DNA from 3 places in the Arthrobacter sp. SAFR-023 genome. Region 1 is predicted to be linked to each of the others. Evidence: riboswitches for the same ligand, from Rfam matches in the RefSeq annotation. Region 1 holds a riboswitch; each other region holds the start of a gene.

Evidence for each region. A riboswitch is a leader RNA that binds a small molecule or an ion and turns the genes downstream of it on or off. The one in region 1 is predicted to bind cyclic di-AMP.
Region 2: another riboswitch for cyclic di-AMP. It lies ahead of ACTHQX_RS15595 (hypothetical protein); the one in region 1 lies ahead of ACTHQX_RS17810 (C40 family peptidase).
Region 3: another riboswitch for cyclic di-AMP. It lies ahead of ACTHQX_RS09665 (LysM peptidoglycan-binding domain-containing protein); the one in region 1 lies ahead of ACTHQX_RS17810 (C40 family peptidase).

Annotation. Positions count from the first base shown of each region.
Region 1 is NZ_JBQCMF010000017.1:97,906-101,825, reverse strand. Features, by position in the region: gene ACTHQX_RS17820 (metal-dependent transcriptional regulator) at 191-886, shown strand; cyclic di-AMP (ydaO/yuaA leader) riboswitch at 1,038-1,279, shown strand; gene ACTHQX_RS17815 (M23 family metallopeptidase) at 1,291-2,115, shown strand; cyclic di-AMP (ydaO/yuaA leader) riboswitch at 2,252-2,423, shown strand; gene ACTHQX_RS17810 (C40 family peptidase) at 2,494-3,186, shown strand; gene ACTHQX_RS17805 (NlpC/P60 family protein) at 3,289-3,920, shown strand, end outside.
Region 2 is NZ_JBQCMF010000014.1:76,129-80,048, forward strand. Features, by position in the region: gene ACTHQX_RS15590 (HAMP domain-containing sensor histidine kinase) at 1-1,383, shown strand, start outside; cyclic di-AMP (ydaO/yuaA leader) riboswitch at 1,488-1,643, shown strand; gene ACTHQX_RS15595 (hypothetical protein) at 1,647-2,516, shown strand; gene ACTHQX_RS15600 (glycosyltransferase) at 2,791-3,920, shown strand, end outside.
Region 3 is NZ_JBQCMF010000007.1:133,754-137,673, forward strand. Features, by position in the region: gene ACTHQX_RS09650 (Re/Si-specific NAD(P)(+) transhydrogenase subunit alpha) at 1-397, shown strand, start outside; gene ACTHQX_RS09655 (NAD(P) transhydrogenase subunit alpha) at 397-768, shown strand; gene ACTHQX_RS09660 (NAD(P)(+) transhydrogenase (Re/Si-specific) subunit beta) at 765-2,138, shown strand; cyclic di-AMP (ydaO/yuaA leader) riboswitch at 2,288-2,458, shown strand; gene ACTHQX_RS09665 (LysM peptidoglycan-binding domain-containing protein) at 2,463-3,410, shown strand; gene ACTHQX_RS09670 (YybH family protein) at 3,668-3,920, shown strand, end outside.

The DNA.
Region 1 (3,920 bases):
CGCCACCCACCGCGCAGATTATCCGGAGTAATTCAAAATAGGCTAAGCTAGCACTGGACGTACGGGCGGATAGCCGGTGCTGCGCCGCCGTCGGCTACGCGACCGCCGCTGCAGCTTGCCGGATCCCGGTGCGGCGGACCCGCGGTACGGTGGGACGGACAAAAATACTGGGCTCGAGGAGCTGAGCTGAATGACGGATCTGATCGACACCACGGAGATGTACCTTCGCACCATTCTGGAGCTGGAGGAAGAGAACATCGTGGCGCTTCGGGCACGCATCGCCGAACGCCTCCGCCACTCAGGCCCCACCGTTTCGCAGACCATCGGCAGGATGGAACGCGACGGCCTCGTCGTCGTCTCCGGTGACCGCCACCTGGAACTGACCGAAGTGGGCCGGAAGCGCGCCACCGAGGTGATGCGCAAGCACCGGCTCGCCGAGCGCCTCCTCGCCGACGTCATCGGCCTTGACTGGGCCTACGTTCATGACGAGGCCTGCCGGTGGGAGCACGTCATGAGTGAACGCGTGGAGCGCAGGATCTACGAAATGCTCGACCATCCCACCGAGTCGCCGTACGGCAACCCCATCCCCGGCCTGGCGGCGCTCGGGGGCCAGCCCGCCCGCTCGTTCTCCGACGGCGTGGTGAACCTGCTCGATGCCATGGCCGGCTACGGTCCGGAATCCAAGGTCACCGTCAGCCGCCTGGCAGAACCCATCCAGGTGGAGCCGGAGCTGCTGGTCCAGCTGGATGAAGGCGGGATCCGGCCGGGCGCTGCCGTCTCGCTCGAACGTGTGGGGGAGTACATTTCTGTCCGCGTACCCGGGTTCGAGGGTGCCCTCGAGCTGCCGCCGGAAGTCGCGGCGCACGTGTTCGTGCGGGTGGGTTAGCGCCGAAAGCGCAGCTCCGCCTGACGCCAGCGTCCCGTCTGACATCTGCAGGTAGGATGACCTACCACTTTTGCACAGCGAATATAACGGAATTATTACTGCGCTTCTTAATCGCCTATAGTTAAACGGCAACGCCGATGCAAAAGCGTTACCTGATCTGGAGCCGAACCTTGCCAGCAGATCAGTAGCACGAGTCACCCACTGGCAGGGGCGGGGGAACCACAACCGGCTGTTTCTACAGCCTTGGGGTGAAGTCCGCAGCAGCAAGTCTCTTCCGCAGAAGGAATCCTCCCGGGATACCCCTGTGCCGGAATGGCTTGTTATGGCGGGCCGGGTCCGAACTCTCTGACCCGAATCCGACAGCTAACTTCGCAGGCTATCCAGAGAGGAAGCAGTACTTGTCGATGCAGAATGCCCGGGGCCGCCGCCGCGCGTCCGGTCCCGCTCCTGAGCCGCGCCCTGCGGAGGCCATTGCCGCGGACCGTCCCCGGGACGCTCAGCGCGAGGCGCGCCGCCGCCGCCGGGGTCCGTTCCGGCAGGTTACGGATTTCGCTTCGGCCAGTGGTGTTGGGCAAAAGGCTGGAGTGGCCCTTGCTGCTACCGGCCTGCTGCTGACTGTTACCGTCCCCGCCACCAGCCCCGTCCTGGCTGCCGACGAGCATCAGGGAGGAGCGTCCGCGTCCGCCGCCTCACCGGCCCAGCCGAAGGTCTCGGCGGAAGCGGCAGCGAAGATCGACTTCAGCCGTACGTCCGTCTCCACCACCGGTGACCCGGACGGAAAGCTCAAGCAGCTCCTGAGTGCTCAGTCTGCCGGCAGCATCAGCCGTGCGGCCTCGGTGGGCACCTTGGGCGGGCCGCTGACCACGCTCGTGAAGTCTTCGCCGTTCGGCTACCGGGTTAGCCCGATCACCGGCGGCGCCGGTGAGTTCCACCGCGGCCAGGACTTCGCCGCCCAATGCGGCACGCAAGTGCTTGCTGCGGCCAGCGGCAAGGTCACGTTCGCCGGGTGGCACCCATACGGGGGAGGCAACCGCGTGGTCATCGACCACGGCAACGGCTTGGAGACCACGTACAACCACCTGTCGTCCTCCAGCGTCGAGGTTGGCCAAAAGGTCACCCGCGGTGAGGCGATTGCCCTGAGCGGGACCACCGGCGCCTCCACCGGCTGCCACCTCCACTTCGAGGTGATGGTCAACGGGGAAGTCGTTGATCCCACCGGCTGGCTCTAAGCCAAGCCGAGTGAGCACTCTCATTCCTGTGACATGCCGTGACCTGAATGTGACATTAGCTCCGAACTGCTGTACCGTCTAAACCGCGTCAACTTTTCCGAAGTTGACGCTCTTGAGTGGATTGCCTAGCTCTGCCACCGCTCAAGGTCCGTTCGCATTACATCGTCTGGCAGGGGCGGGGGAACCAATTTTGGTCTTCGCAAGAAGGCCTTGGGGTTAAGTCGCAAAAGCTTCCCAGGAAGCCGAGCGGCCGGGTGCACTCCCATCCGAATCCGACAGCTCACCTCGCAGGCATTGGGAGAGGCTACCTTCGTGTCTTCACGCCACAATGCCGCGCGCCACCGCGCGCAAACGGTTCGTATGAACCCATTGGACTCCGTGTCCAAGGCGGTTAGCGCCAATGCCGGCACAGTAGGTCGCCAGGCAGCTGTTATCGCAGCTGCTTCAGGGCTCATCCTGAGCGTTGGCATGCCTGCCAACGCAGCCGACGCCAACATTGGTGTTTCCGCCTCCTCGGAGACCGGATCCCAGGCCGCGCAGCTTGCTGTGACCGCCGCGCCCACCGCCACTGTCTCTTTCGAGCGTCCTGAAGTCACCACGGTGGCTGCCCCGGTCGCCGAAATCATTGCTCCGCAGTCGAGCGATGAGGGCCAGGCGGGCGATGCAGGCCAGGCCAGCGACGAGAGTGCCGGTGCGGCCCAGGCCGTCACTGCCAAGTCCACCGATGGTGCGGCCTCCGCCGCAGCGTCCGGACTGGCTGCAATCGCGTACACCGGCATCGGCAACCCCTACGTCTGGGGCGGCACCACCCCCAGCGGCTGGGACTGCTCCGGCTTCACCCAGTGGGTTTACGCTCAGGCAGGCATCAGCATTCCCCGCGTCAACGCGTGGACTGCCATGAAGCCCACCTCCACGCCTGCTCCCGGCGACCTGGTCATGCAGAACGGCGGCGCCCACGTGGGCATCTACGTCGGCAACGGCATGATGATCAGCGCGCTGAACCCCTCGGACGGAACGCTCCTGCATGCGGTGTCCGCCACGGGCACGTCCTCCTTCTTCACCCTTCGCTAAAAATCCGATTCGAGACGGGCCGGCTTACCCCCAAGATGCCGGCGCGTCGATAACCCACGTCCTGCTACCGCGGTCCGTGGAACACGAAAGAGAGAAATCTTAATGACTACACGTGCGACCATTGCACGCCACCGCGCCGAGGTCACCAAGACCAACTCGCTGGCTGTCATTGCCAAGGCCGTCGGCGACAACGCCGGTGGTGTGGGCCGCCAGGCCGCAGTTATCGCTGCTGCTTCCGGTCTCGTCCTGACCAGCGGCATCGCCGCCAACGCTGCTGAGACCAACGTTCAGCGCGAATCCGCTCCGGCCTCCACGCTGGAGGTCCAGTCCGCTGCGCCGGCCACGATTTCCGCTGCGTCCAGCATTGCGATCTCCTACGAGAAGCCTGCTGTCTCCACCGCCCCGGCTCCCGTCGTCGAGGCCCCCAAGCCTGTCGTCAAGGTCCAGGAAGCGCCGCCCGCTGTTGAGGCTGCTCCGGTTGCTGAAGCCGCACCCGCAGTCCAGGCCACGGCAGCCGTTGCAACTGCTGCCCCGGCAGCTCCGAAGACCACCGCCGCCAGCGGCAAGGGCGCTGCAATCGCCGCTGCCGCCTACGCGCAGCTGGGTGTCTCGCAGGACTGCACCGCCCTGGCCACCAACGCACTCGCAGCTGTGGGCGTCCACTACCACGGCTGGCCGGCAGGCTACCTGTCCCTCGGCCGCACCGTGAGCGCTGCTGAGGCTCAGCCGGGCGA
Region 2 (3,920 bases), on a different contig from region 1:
GGCAATCAAGGGACCAGGCCCGATCCATTGGATGCCCGCGGCCAGAGGGTCGGCACGGTCACGGCGCGAATCGAGAACGGCGCCGTCATCAGTGCCGGTCTCATAGCCGCCGACTCCACCCGCGCCTCGCTGTCACCTTCAGACAACCAGGTCCTCCTGGAGCTCCGCCGCAACGGCGTGCCCGTCGAGCGCACACTGTCCTCAGGCACCTACCGCCTGGTCGCCGCGCAGGCGCCGTACGGGGACGTCATCGTCACCGGGCTCCCCCTCGCGGAAAAGCAGAACACCCTGACGTCCCTCGTGTGGACGATTACCATCGTCTCGCTGGGCGGCCTCGTGCTGATCGGCCTGGCCGGGACGGTCCTCATCCGCCGCACCATGAAACCGCTGGAGCAGCTCTCCGAGGTGGCCACCCAGGTCTCGCGCCTGCCGCTGGACGCCGGTGAGGTGGCACTCGCTGTCCGCGTCCCGCCGTCGAACGCCCATCCCGGAACTGAAGTGGGCAGCGTGGGCCACGCCCTGAACCAGATGCTGGACAACGTGTCCAATGCTTTGGAGGCGCGGCAGGAAAGCGAAATGAAGGTGCGGCAATTCGTGGCAGACGCCTCCCATGAGCTCCGGACGCCGCTCACGGCCATCCGCGGCTACACCGAGCTGATGCGCATGACCGAAAAATTCACTCCGGACGGCCAGCGGTCCCTGGCACGCGTGCAGAGCCAGTCAGAACGCATGACCGCCCTGGTGGAGGATCTTCTGCTGCTGGCGCGGCTCGACGACGGGCAGCCGCTCAAGCTCAGCGACGTGGACCTCACACAGCTCGTGATCGAGACCGTCAGCGACGAAAAGGTCATGGCACCGGACCGGGCGTGGCACCTCGACCTTCCCGAAGAACCTGTGTCCGTTCGGGGCGATGCATCGCAGCTGCACCAGGTGCTGGTCAACCTGCTCTCGAATGCCCGCAAGCACACGCCGCCCGGCACCACGGTGACCACCGGCGTGATGCGGTCGGCTGACGGCAGCGCTGTGATTACGGTCACGGACGACGGCGCCGGCATCCCGCCTGAATTCGTGGACAAGGTCTTCGCTCGCTTTGCCCGCGCAGACGCGTCACGTGTGACCCCGGCGCAGGCGCCCCCGGCACCTGCATCCGCAACGGCGACGGGTTCCATTGCCGGTGCCGCTAGCGCCCAAACAACCCTCCGCACCCCCGAATCGCGGGGGGAAGCCGGGGTTCTGTCGGCCGAGGGAACCAGCGGCCTTGGCCTGTCCATCGTGCAGTCCATCGTGGAGGCACACGGCGGGACAGTGGAGGTCACATCCCGGCCTGGCCGGACGGAATTTGCCGTCCGGCTGCCCATGCAAGGCGCCGCGCCGTCGTCGTGATGTCCGTTACCTAAATGTGACTTAATCAGAAGCCTCCTGTACGGTCGATAGAGTGCGGCCGCCACTAGAGCCGCATCTCCGGATTGACGCCCAGCTCTGCCGCTTCCCGGATTCCGCTAGTTCAGGCAGAGGCGGGGGAACCAGAGTCCCGGGCTTTCCGCATCAGCCCTTGGGGTGAAGCCGACACGTGAATTTTCCGTGCGGCCGGATGACCTCATCCGAACCCGACAGCTAACTCCGCAGGTGTTGAGAGGCAATCAACCATGTCTGAATTCAAGGCACAGGCGCGCCCTGATCGCGCCTCCCAGCAGTCCGACCGCAATATTTCCCGTCACCGTGCAGAGCCGGTTCGGCCTGCGACGGCTTGGGGCCGCCTGACCGGAAGCCTTCCGTCCTTCGGGCGCCGGGCAGCCGTCCTTACCACTGCCGCAGCCGTGCTCGTTGGCGTCGGCGCCGCAGGCCAGGCGGCCGACCAGGCTGCGCCTTCCGCCGCCCCAACGGCAGCGGCCACCGCCGACGCCGGGCAGACCCTGAACTTCGACAAGACGCTAATCTCCGCGCTTCCTGCCCCGTCCGCGGCGTCCATCGCTCCGCAGTCCTCGTCCCAGGCTGCCGCCGCCAAGGCCGCCACTGCGAAGGCTGCCGCTGCCAAGGCGGCCGCCGCAAAGACTGCCGCCGCCAACGCAGCGGCTGCCAAGACCGCCGCCGCTGCCAACGCCGCCGCGGTTGCCAAGGCCAACGCTGCCCAGGCGGCCGCTGCCAAGGCTGCCGCCGCGAAGGCTGCCGCCGTTGCCAAGGCGAAGGCCGCTGCGCCTGTTGCCCTGAATGATCCGGCCGGCGCACAGGCCTACGCGGCCACCAAGCTGGGGTCATACGGCTGGGCCGCAGACCAGATGCAGTGCCTGAAACGGCTCTGGACCAAGGAATCGGAATGGCGCACGACGGCCACCAACGCGAGCAGCGGCGCCTACGGCATCGTCCAGTCCCTGCCCGCCGAGAAGATGGCGACCGCCGGGGCGGACTACCGCACCAACTACCGCACCCAGATCAACTGGGGCCTGGACTACATCCAGGAGCGCTACGGCTCCCCGTGCGGTGCGCTGAACTGGCACCTCGCCCACAACTGGTACTGAGAGTTCCCCGGCCAAGCCAGCCGATGACGAGCACTTTTGCACCGCTTTAGGCTGAACGCCTGAGTGCGAAGGGCCCCGGATCCGCAAGGATTCGGGGCCCTTCTGCGTCCCCCCTCTTCCTGCCGCAGGCAAAGTGGTGCACAAATGCAGCGCGGTGCAGCGAACGCGGCAACCACAGCCGATGCTGGCAGCCGGCGAGCGCCGATGTCACGTCCACAGCCCCCGCACAGCTCGGCCCTAAAACCCTCATAACCCTAGCGGCCACTGTTGAGGCATGACCATCACAGACCAGGCCTCCGGAACCCCGCCGCACTCTCCGCTGCGCACCGCGCACCCTCATGCCCGCACCGCGGGGCACGAGCCCGCGCATTCCCTCGGCGGGCACAGCCGGCGGTCGCCCATCGACACCGCCACCGCGGTACCGGTTCTGGACGTGACCATCCCGGTCTACAACGAGGAACGCGACCTGGAGGAGTGCCTGCGCCGGCTCCACGCCTACCTGCGTGGCACGTTCCCGCACTCGTTCCGCATCACCGTCGCGGACAACGCCAGCACCGACGGAACGCTCAAGGCGGCCGAACGGGTGGCCCGGGAACTCCGGGAGGTGACCGTGGTGCACCTTGAGGAAAAGGGCCGCGGCAACGCCCTGCGGAAAGTCTGGTTGGCTTCGCCCTCGCCCGTTCTGGCTTACATGGACGTGGACCTCTCCACCGACCTGGCTGCGCTCGGCCCACTGCTGGCCCCGCTGCTCTCTGGCCACTCGGACCTGGCCATCGGCACGCGGCTGGCCCGCAACTCCCGGGTGGTCCGCGGGCAGAAGCGTGAATTCATCTCCCGCAGCTACAACTTCATGCTGCAGTCCCTGATGGGCGCCCACTTCAGCGATGCGCAGTGCGGCTTCAAGGCCATCCGGGCCGACATCGCCCAGCAGATCCTGCCGCATACCGTGGACACCGCCTGGTTTTTCGACACTGAACTCCTGGTCCTCGCCGAACGGTGCGGCCTCAGGGTCCACGAGGTGCCGGTGGACTGGACCGACGACCCCAGCTCCAGCGTGGACATCGTCCAGACTGCGCTCGCGGATGTCCGCGGCATGGCCCGGCTCAGCAAGGACATGGTGACCGGCCGCATCCCCGTTACCGAACTCCGGGCGGCCCTGGCCCGCGGCCCCCTCCCCGCCGCTTCACGCGGTCAGGAACAGAGTCCGGGCGGCAGCCTGTTCGGCCAGCTGGTCCGGTTCGGCACCATCGGCGTGGCCTCCACTCTGGCCTATCTGGTCCTCTTCTACCTCTGCCGCAACCTGATGGACCCGCAGCTGGCCAATCTGCTGGCCTTGCTCACCACGGCCGTGGCCAACACCGCGGCAAACCGGCGCTTCACGTTCGGCATCGCCGGCAACAGTGA
Region 3 (3,920 bases), on a different contig from region 1:
CCCCGGATCGGTCGTGGTCGACCTCGCCGCGGAGTCGGGCGGCAATGTGGAGGGGTCCGTGGCCGGCCGGGACATCCACGTCCCCACGGCCGACGGAAAGGGGACCGTCGCCGTCGTCGGCCTCAAGGACGCGGCGTCGGCCATGCCCACGGACGCCTCCCGGCTCTATGCGAAGAACGTGGCCAACCTGCTGGCGCTGATGACGCGGGACGGGACGGTGGACCCGGATTTCGACGACGACGTGATAGCAGGTGCGTGCCTGACGCACGACGGCGTGGTGCGGCACCCGCCGACGGCGGAGGCTCTCGCGGTGGTCGCGAGCGAGGCGGACAACGGACTCGCCGATGAGTTGGCGGACGGGCCAGTGAAGACATCGGAAAACGAAGGGGTGGTCTGATGGACGGCATCAGCCTGCTGACCATCACCGTGCTTGCGGTGTTTGTCGGCTTCGAAGTGGTGTCGAAGGTTTCCAGCACGCTGCATACGCCCCTGATGTCCGGCGCGAACGCGATCCACGGGATCATCCTGGTGGGTGCCATCATCGTCGCCGGCCAGGCAACGCATCCCTGGGTCCTCGCGGTGGCGCTGCTGGCGGTGGTGCTTGCCACGGCGAACCTGGTGGGCGGCTTTGTGGTGACGGACCGCATGTTGCAGATGTTCCGCGGCCGCAAGCCGGATAAGCCGGCCAAGCCCGGTGCGCCCGGTGCCACACCAGGTACGGGCGCCACACTCGGTGATACCAAGGAGAACACGGAGGCCACCCGGTGACCCTCCTGGACCCCAACGTCACCGCCCTGCTCTACCTCGCGGCGGCTGTCTTCTTCATCCTGGCGCTGAAGGGCCTGAATTCCCCGCGAACCGCCCGCCGCGGCAACCTCATCGGCGCCTTTGGTGCGGTGGTCGCGGTCTTTACGGTCTTTTTCTCGACCCGGCTGGACAACGTCCCCCTGATCCTCGGCGCCATAGCCGTGGGCTCCGGCGTGGCAGCCCCCGTGGCCAGGCGCGTCAAGATGACCCAGATGCCGCAGCTCGTCGCCCTCTTCAACGGCGTGGGCGGCGGCGCCGCTGCCCTCGTGGCGCTGCTGGAACTGCCGCATGCTGAGGACGCCTGGGTGCGCGTCGCCGTCGTGTTCACCCTGCTGGTGGGGGCGGTGTCCTTCGCCGGTTCCGCGGTGACGTTCGCGAAGCTGCAGGAGCTTATGACCACCCGCCCCGTGGTGTTCCCCGGCCTGCCGGTGCTCATGGGCGCGGTGCTGCTCGCCGCCGTCGGCGCTGGCGCCGCCGTTGTGCTGGGCGGCTCGCTCGTCCTGGCGCTGCCCCTCCTGCTGCTGGGCCTGGTGGCAGGCGTGCTGCTGGTGCTGCCGGTGGGCGGCGCCGACGTGCCGATCGTCATCTCGCTGCTCAACGCCTTCACTGGCCTGGCGGTCGCGGCATCCGGCCTGGTGCTGGGCAACGTGCTCCTGGTGGTGGCCGGCACACTGGTGGGGGCGTCCGGCACCATCCTCACCCGGGCGATGGCTGCGGCCATGGGCCGAAGCGTGGCCGGCATCCTGTTCGGCGCGTTCCGGGGAGGTTCGACGGCGGGATCCACCGCTGTGAGCGACCGTCCGGTCCGTTCGTCGAGCCCCGAGGACGTGGCGGTGCTGCTGGGCTACGCGCAGCGCGTGATCATCGTTCCCGGCTACGGGCTGGCCGTCGCGCAGGGACAACACACCGCGGCGGAGCTGGCGCAGGCCCTGGAATCCCGGGGTACCCGCGTGGACTTCGCCATCCACCCCGTGGCGGGGCGCATGCCGGGGCACATGAACGTGCTGCTCGCCGAGGCCAATGTGCCCTACGAATCGCTCAAGGAAATGGGTGAGATCAACTCCGAGTTCCGCACCGCCGACGTGGCGCTGGTGGTGGGCGCGAACGACGTCGTGAACCCCGCCGCCAAGACCACCGCAGGCTCGCCGATCTATGGGATGCCCATCCTTGAGGTGGCGGACGCACGGCAGGTGGTGTTCCTCAAGCGCTCCATGCGGCCCGGGTTCGCGGGAATCGAGAACGACCTCATGTTCGAACCGCAAACCACCCTGCTGTTCGGCGACGCCAAGGAGTCCCTGACGAAGGTGCTGGGCGCGGTGAAGGCCCTGTAGGGGGCAGCATCCGGGGGTTGTCCCGAGCCTTTCCGCCACACCCTCGTTACTCAAATGTGACTTTTGGGGCCTGAGTGCGATAGCCTCGGCCGGTGCCCTGGTTCCGCTCAGGGCATTCCCGGGCAGAATGCCGAGCCCTGCCGCTGACCGGGATCCGTTCGCTATGACCAACAGGCAGGGACGGGGGAACCACCTTTGTACCGGCCTTGCAAGCCAAGGCCTAGGGGTTAAGTCCAGACGCTCCGCCCAGCGGCGGGCAGGACCGGGTGACTCCCATCCGAACCCGACAGCTCACCCCGCAGGCATGGGAGAGGCACATCAACCATGTCACGTAAGTTCACCGCCGCGCGCCATCGCGCCACCCCGACGACGTCCATCGCTTTGCAGGGCCTGCAGTATTCCCTCAGGTCCAACGCTGCCTCGGTTGCCAAGCCGGCGGCCGCCGCCGCCGTCGCTTCAGGGCTCCTCTTCGGCGCCGGAGCACCCGCACACGCAGGTGCCTACGCTCCGGAGACGCCGGACGCCGCCGCTGCTGTCCAGTCCGCAGCTGGCCAGGCGCTGGCAGCACCCACCCAGGCAGTCCCCGCCCCGGCGCAGGCCGCCCCGGCAGTTCCCGCGCCGGCAAGCGGTGGATCCGCTGTTGCCGGCGCATCGCACACCGTGGTGCCCGGCGACACCCTTGGTGCCATCGCAGCACGCCACGGTGTCAGCCTTGATGCACTCCTCGCGGAGAACGGCCTGTCCCTGGCGTCCGTCATTTACCCCGGCGACCAGATCCTCATCCCCGGACCGGGTGCCGTTGCAGCTCCCGCTGTACCTGCGGCCCCGGCAGTGCCTGAGGTTCCTGCCGCTCCGGCAGTTCCCGCGGCTCCAGCACCGGCTGCCCCGGCGCCTGCCAGCATGGGAATCTACAACGCCTCCGCCTCGATTACACCGGCGGCTGCAACCCAGTCAGCCAGTGGCGTGGGTGGAGCCATTGTGGCCTCTGCCCGGGCGCAGCTCGGCGCCACCCAGGACTGCACCATCCTGGTGGAGCAGGCACTGCGCTCTGTCGGTAAGTCCGTCGGCGACCTGGCCCCCGCACAGTTCTACCAGTACGGGACTCCGGTTTCCGCCCCGCAGCCCGGTGACCTGATGATTAGCGCCGGACACGTCGGCGTCTACATCGGCGGCGGCCAGGCCATCAGCAGTGGCATGAATGGCGTCAACGAAACCATCGTGCACCCGGCCTCCTGGCTCACCGGCTCCACCTACGTGCGGGTGAACGCCTAACAGCGCGTGAGCGCCTGACGGGCGACAGCCGAACAGGCAGAACGTTACAACAGCAGCGGCGGGTGCATAGGCACCCGCCGCTGCTGCGTTTGCGGCAGATTCGGTACCGGCAGCAGTCGGCGGCGCGAAACAAAAGTCACTCACAAGCAACAATTGTTGACTAGAAGATACCCGTCCGGTTTACTGGCACCCTGACCGGATGTGAGCTGGGCCACGTCACGGCCGAACTTTGCAAGCAACGCCGAGAGTGAGCTCCCGTGGACCTAATCACCACCGCCGAGGTCGAGTCAGCAGCGCAGAGGCTGATGACCGCCTTCGCGGCCACCGACACTGACCGCTACTTCGACTGTTTCGCGCCCGACGCGTCTTTCGTCTTCCATTCCGAACCGGGCCGCCTGAGTTCGCGCGAGGAATACCGCGCCCTGTGGCAGAACTGGCTCTCGGATGGTTGGCGGGTCGCAGAATGCGCCAGTTCCAATGCGTACATCCAAAACGCCGGCACATGCGCCG